Regions from separate parts of the Streptomyces sp. KR80 genome, predicted to be linked through region 2. Evidence: predicted binding sites of a transcription regulator. Region 2 holds the regulator's gene; each other region holds the start of a gene.
The links. The regulator HrcA, encoded in region 2, represses chaperone genes, less so after heat shock. The targets are predictions, from matches to a motif close to TTNGCACTCNGNNNNNCNGAGTGCNAA.

Region 1 (2,265 bases), on a different contig from region 2:
CGAAGCCCGGGGCCTTGACGGCGACGGACTTGAAGGTGCCACGGATCTTGTTGACGACCAGGGTGGACAGCGCCTCGCCCTCGACGTCCTCGGCAATGATCAGCAGCGGCTTGCCCGACTGCATGACCTTCTCCAGCAGCGGAAGGAGGTCCTTCACGCTGGAGACCTTCGAGTTGACGATCAGGATGTACGGGTCGTCGAGCGCCGCCTCCATCCGCTCCATGTCGGTGGCGAAGTAGGCGGAGATGTAACCCTTGTCGAAACGCATGCCCTCGGTGAGCTCCAGCTCGAGCCCGAAGGTCTGCGACTCCTCGACGGTGATGACGCCTTCCTTGCCGACCTTGTCCATCGCCTCGGCGATGAGCTCGCCGATCTGGGTGTCGGCGGCGGAGATGGAGGCAGTGGAAGCGATCTGCTCCTTGGTCTCCACATCCTTGGCCTGCTCGAGCAGCTGGGCGGAGACGGCCTCGACGGCCCGCTCGATACCGCGCTTGAGGGCCATCGGGTTGGCGCCCGCGGCTACGTTGCGCAGGCCTTCCTTGACGAGTGCCTGGGCGAGGACGGTCGCGGTCGTCGTGCCGTCACCGGCGACGTCGTCCGTCTTCTTCGCGACCTCCTTGACCAGCTCGGCACCGATCTTCTCGTACGGGTCCTCGAGCTCGATCTCCTTGGCGATGGACACACCATCGTTGGTGATCGTGGGGGCTCCCCACTTCTTCTCGAGCACGACATTGCGGCCCTTGGGACCCAGGGTGACCCGGACGGCGTCGGCGAGCTGGTTCATCCCGCGCTCGAGGCCGCGCCGTGCCTCCTCGTCGAACGCGATGATCTTGGCCATGTGAAGTGTCCTCCACGGACTGGGGATCCCCCCGCCGAAGCAGGGGGCGGTGGATTGCTCCGGACCGCGTGGCGCCCGCGACGGACGGCCTGCACGCCCGGTGGTTCCTTGCCCCACCCGGCCTACGGGCCTCACCGACCCGGTCCTTCTGTCACTCTCAACGTCAGAGTGCTAACGCCAATGATTAGCACTCGACCCCATCGAGTGCAAGCCGCCCGAAGGGCGTCAGTGAGGGGTGGTGGTCAGGTGACGTGAGGGCGCAAGGCGGCCCGAAGGGCCTCGATGAGGGGTGGTGGTCGGGTGACGGGAGGGCGCAAGGCGGCCCGAAGGGCCTCGATGAGGGGTGGTGGTCGGGTGACGGGAGGGCGCAAGCCGCCCGAACGGCATCCATGAAGGGTGGTGGTCGGTGGGGAAGGGCTGGGGCATGACCGAGGGCCCGCCCCTCGGGGGCGGGCCCTCTCAACGCCTGTGGTCAGTCGGCGCGTGTCTTCAGCCGGCGACGCGGACCATGTCCGCCTGCGGCCCCTTCTGGCCCTGCGAGATCTCGAACTCGACCCGCTGACCTTCCTCGAGGGTGCGGTAGCCGTCCATCTGAATCGCGCTGTAGTGCACGAAGACGTCCGCACCACCGTCGACCGCGATGAAGCCGTACCCCTTCTCCGCGTTGAACCACTTGACGGTGCCTTGAGCCATCCCTAACTCCCCTATTACTGGCCCTTGCACAGGACCGCACTCCGCGGACCCGGGTCAGAACTCACCCCGACAGGTCCCCTCTGCCCAGCGGCAGGCGGAATTACGCCAGGGGTGTGCGCCGGAACGCGTCGACCGCGGCTGAATGTATCTGCACCGATGCCGTCTGCAACAGGTCAATCGGACGAGAATTCTGGCCACGGTCGATCGGAATTTTCCGCTGAATAACCCAGAATTCAGGGCAAGTCGGGCCGGGCATAGCTCACCAACACGACAAATCACGCACACAATTTGAACACAGGTTGTCGCGTTGTTGTCGCGAACTCATATGCGTTCGGCATGGACATCCGTGAAGGATCGACCAACTCTACCGCGGGCACCCCCACAGAATGGCCCCCTCCGCTTCTCTCACGGAGGGGGCCATTCCCATTACGTAAGGTTGTTGAATTACCCGCCAGCGACAGCCGGAATGATCGATACCCCCGCGCCGTCCGGTGTCGCCGTCTGCAGGCCGTCCTCGAAGCGCACGTCGTCGTCATTGACGTAGACGTTCACGAAGCGGCGGAGCTTGCCCGTGTCGTCCAGAACGCGCGCGGCGATCCCCGGGTGGTTCTTCTCCAGTGACTCGATGACCTCCGCGAGGGTCGCCCCCTCGGCGGTCACCTCGGCCTGGCCACCGGTGTAGGTGCGCAGGATGGTCGGGATACGGACGTTGACGCTCATGCGGGTTCACCTTC
Region 2 (2,265 bases):
CGGGCACCAGCACCGCGATGTCGTGTCCGGTGTGACCGGGGCCCACGTTCACCAGGACCGCCTCGCGCCCCCCGCCGAGGTCGACCGCCAGGTCGCCGGAGATCGGATGGCCCGGGACCAGGAGCTGTTCGACCGCCTCGAGCGCGGCGTCCCCGGCGATGCCGTGGCGTACGGCGTCCGCCCGCAGCGTGTCGCGCCCCCGCCGCCCGCCCAGCATCCGATCCATGCCGACCGCGGCGTACACCTCCACCCCCGCGAAGGCGGCGGCCCCGAGCACATGGTCGAAATGCGGATGCGTGAGTGCGAGATGTGTCACCCCGCGGCCGAGCACGCCCTCGGCCTGTCTGCGCAGCTCCGCGCCCTCGTGCAGCGTCGCCCCCGCGTCCACCATGAGCACGGCCGACGGGCCGTGCACCAGGCCGGCCGTCGCGTCCCAGCCGGGCAGCCGACGCCGTGCGACGCCGGGTGCGAGCTGTTCCCAGCCCGCCTCTTCCCAAGTGCGCTCCATACGACGACGCTAGTCGCAGCCGACCACGCCCGCCCGCCGCTCCGGCGCCGGGCGGAAGCGGCCCTTGCCTGGTCACCACCACCCCGCCGTACACTGGCTCGGGGATGCTGGCACTCCGCAGCAGCGAGTGCCAAGCAGGGGTCCGGGAACACCAGCTGGAGGTGTGCGCATGCTCAGCGAACGAAGACTCGAGGTGCTGCGCGCCATCGTCCAGGACTACGTGGGCACGGAGGAGCCGGTCGGTTCCAAGGCGCTCACGGAGCGGCACGGCCTCGGCGTCTCCCCGGCCACGGTCCGTAACGACATGGCCGCCCTGGAGGAAGAGGGATTCATCGCCCAGCCGCACACCAGCGCGGGCCGCATCCCCACCGACAAGGGCTACCGGCTTTTCGTGGACAAGCTGGCCGGCGTCAAGCCCCTGTCGCCGCCCGAGCGCCGGGCCATCCAGAACTTCCTGGAGGGAGCCGTCGACCTGGACGACGTGGTCGGCCGTACGGTACGGCTGCTGGCGCAGCTGACCCGCCAGGTCGCGGTCGTCCAGTACCCGTCGCTGACGCGGTCGACCATCCGGCACGTCGAGCTGCTGTCGCTGGCCCCCGCCCGGATCATGCTGGTGCTGATCACGGACACCGGCCGGGTCGAGCAGCGCATGGTGGACTGCCCGGCGCCGTTCGGCGAGACCTCGCTCGCCGACCTCCGGGCGCGGCTCAACAGCCGTGTCGTGGGGCGGCGGTTCGCCGATGTGCCGCAGCTGGTGCAGGACCTCCCCGAGTCCTTCGAGACGGAGGACCGGGGCTCGGTCTCCACGGTCCTGGCGACGCTCCTGGAGACCCTGGTCGAGGAGACCGAGGAGCGGCTGATGATCGGCGGCACCGCCAATCTCACCCGCTTCGCCCACGACTTCCCCCTGACCATCCGGCCGGTGCTGGAGGCCTTGGAGGAGCAGGTGGTGCTCCTCAAACTGCTCGGGGAAGCCAAGGACTCGGGCATGACTGTACGAATCGGGCATGAGAATGCTCACGAGGGACTGACGTCCACATCGGTCGTCGCGGTCGGCTACGGTTCGGGCGACGAGGCAGTCGCCAAACTCGGTGTGGTCGGACCGACCCGCATGGACTACCCCGGAACGATGGGAGCGGTACGCGCAGTGGCACGTTACGTCGGACAAATCCTGGCGGAGTCGTAAGTGGCCACGGATTACTACGCCGTCCTCGGCGTGCGCCGCGACGCCGGGCAGGACGAGATCAAGAAGGCCTTCCGTCGCCTCGCCCGCGAACTGCACCCGGACGTCAACCCCGACCCGAAGACCCAAGAGCGGTTCAAGGAGATCAACGCCGCCTACGAGGTGCTGTCGGACCCGCAGAAGAAGCAGGTCTACGACCTCGGTGGCGACCCGCTCGCCGGTGCGGCGGCCGGCGGTGGCGGCGCGGGCGGCTTCGGCGCCGGCTTCGGCAACTTCTCCGACATCATGGACGCGTTCTTCGGCACCGCCTCGCAGCGCGGACCGAGGTCCCGTACGCGGCGCGGCCAGGACGCGATGATCCGGCTCGACATCGAGCTGGACGAGGCGGCCTTCGGTACGACGAAGGACATCCAGGTCGACACGGCGATCGTCTGCACGACGTGCAGCGGCGAGGGCGCCGCGCCGGGCACCTCGGCGCAGACCTGCGACATGTGCCGGGGCCGCGGTGAGGTCTCACAGGTGACGCGGTCGTTCCTGGGCCAGGTCATGACCTCCCGGCCGTGCCCGCAGTGCC
Region 3 (2,265 bases), on a different contig from region 2:
CACACCCTGTGGAACGACTTGCTGGCCCACGGCCTCGTCGACGAGCTCCACCTGATGATCGGCGCCGGCGTGCTGGGCGCGGGCACCCCCGCCTTCGAGAGCCGGCCGCCGGCCTCCCTGCGGCTGCTCGGCACCCGCACCTGGGAGGGTTCCGGGCTCGTGCTCGTCCAGTACGCCGTCGAACCGGATAGAGCGCGGTGACTTGCGGCGGGAGCAGCGCGGCAACTCCGCTGCAAGATCCAGACCTGACCTCCGGAGTGTTCGTGCAGGTCAGGCCTTTGGTATGAGTTGGTCCACCGCGGCATCTTGGAGGTGCCGGGAGAAGATCTTCTCCCAGATTCCTCCCAGCGCCTCCCGTAGGACTGTGGCAGGTTGAGGCATGACCGCCCCAGGTCGCGCTACTGCACCACGAGGCCCTCGACCGTATGCGTCTCTGGCCGTGATGGGCCTGGCTGGCTCCTGATCACCGGGGTGCGTGGGTGTGACCGGCTGTACGTGGTTGGGTGCTCTACGCGCTGTATGCGGCAGGACAGAGAGCGTCCGAGACTGGCTGTATGGGGCCCGTTGGGAGGCTCACGTGACAGAGGTGAACATAAAGATCAGCGGAACCGCTCACATACGACTCAAGGACGCGAACGAGGACCAGGTCTTGAGGCTGATCAGGATTGGCATGGCACATGGCTGGGACACGGATGTGTCAGTGGACGACGAGGGCTACGAGATCACGGTCAGGTACGCGAGTCCACGCGCAGTCGCGGGAGTGAACGAGTTGCTGACGGAAGCCAGGCGTTTCCGCGGCGGCTAGTGCGTGGTGCATCTGGTGGTAGTCCCAGAGCGTCTGGGCGTCGGCCCATGCCTGCTCGGAGATCACCGGTCGCCCTCCCGCTCCTTCGTCAAGTCCGGGACCTTGAAGTCGTACTCCCACGCGAGGGCGTGACGCGGCAGGCACGCTGACGGTGCAGGGCCTCGCGCCGGCCCGGCTGGAGGACCATCCGTGACCCAGGGTCGAACGACATACGAACAACCCCGCGGGCCGCGCGGCGCGCGGGCAGCCCGTTGGCACTCTAGTTGACTGAGTGCTAACGCCGTCATAGTCTCGGCGTTGGCACTCTCCACCAGGGAGTGCCAACCACTCAGCGACGGGCAGATCCGGCACCCGCGACGACGGATCTACCAGGTCGCCACCTCAGACAGTCAACCCCGTGAGATCTCCGAAGGGGGAGGTCGGATCGTGACGACCGCCAGCACCAAGGTTGCCATCAAGCCGCTCGAGGACCGCATTGTGGTCCAGCCGCTGGACGCCGAGCAGACCACGGCCTCGGGCCTGGTCATCCCGGACACCGCCAAGGAGAAGCCCCAGGAGGGCGTCGTCCTGGCCGTGGGCCCCGGCCGCTTCGAGGAGGGCAACCGCATTCCGCTCGACGTCAAGGTCGGCGATGTCGTGCTCTACAGCAAGTACGGCGGCACCGAGGTGAAGTACAGCGGCGAGGAGTACCTCGTCCTCTCGGCTCGCGACGTCCTCGCGATCGTCGAGAAGTAATTCGGGGGTCTGGGGACTTGCTCCCCGGATCAACGCTTCACCCACGTTTTTGATCTGCGCCCCGGCTCCCGTGTCCCAACAACCGGGCGTCCGGGGCGCAGTTCGTTGAGAGGACAGACGCAAGCCATGGCGAAGATCCTGAAGTTCGACGAGGACGCCCGTCGCGCCCTCGAGCGCGGCGTCAACAAGCTCGCCGACACCGTCAAGGTGACGATCGGCCCCAAGGGCCGCAACGTCGTCATCGACAAGAAGTTCGGTGCCCCGACCATCACCAACGACGGCGTGACCATCGCCCGTGAGATCGATGTCGAGGACCCGTACGAGAACCTGGGCGCCCAGCTCGTCAAGGAGGTGGCGACCAAGACCAACGACATCGCGGGTGACGGCACCACCACCGCGACCGTGCTGGCCCAGGCCCTGGTCCGCGAGGGGCTGCGCAACGTCGCCGCCGGCGCCTCCCCGGCCGCCCTGAAGAAGGGCATCGACGCCGCGGTCGCGGCCGTGTCCGAGGAACTGCTCGCGGTCGCCCGGCCGATCAACGAGAAGTCCGACATCGCCGCCGTGGCCGCGCTGTCCGCCCAGGACAAGCAGGTCGGCGAGCTGATCGCCGAGGCGATGGACAAGGTCGGCAAGGACGGCATCATCACCGTCGAGGAGTCCAACACCTTCGGTCTGGAGCTGGACTTCACCGAGGGCATGGCCTTCGACAAGGGCTACCTGTCGCC

Region 1: groL (chaperonin GroEL) is a predicted target of HrcA. The motif match lies at 1,023-1,049, and genes of this name have one in related genera.
Region 3: groES (co-chaperone GroES) is a predicted target of HrcA. The motif match lies at 1,057-1,083, and genes of this name have one in related genera.

The regions. Positions count from the first base shown of each region.
Region 1 covers NZ_JBQQCD010000015.1:117,091-119,355, reverse strand. The annotation lists gene groL (chaperonin GroEL) at 1-838, opposite strand, end outside; gene ACTWQI_RS21145 (cold-shock protein) at 1,328-1,531, opposite strand; gene ACTWQI_RS21140 (ubiquitin-like small modifier protein 1) at 1,976-2,251, opposite strand.
Region 2 covers NZ_JBQQCD010000001.1:540,891-543,155, reverse strand. The annotation lists gene ACTWQI_RS02465 (MBL fold metallo-hydrolase) at 1-508, opposite strand, end outside; gene hrcA (heat-inducible transcriptional repressor HrcA) at 678-1,694, shown strand; gene dnaJ (molecular chaperone DnaJ) at 1,695-2,265, shown strand, end outside.
Region 3 covers NZ_JBQQCD010000007.1:71,095-73,359, forward strand. The annotation lists gene ACTWQI_RS12955 (dihydrofolate reductase family protein) at 1-201, shown strand, start outside; gene ACTWQI_RS12960 (hypothetical protein) at 578-805, shown strand; gene groES (co-chaperone GroES) at 1,232-1,540, shown strand; gene groL (chaperonin GroEL) at 1,667-2,265, shown strand, end outside.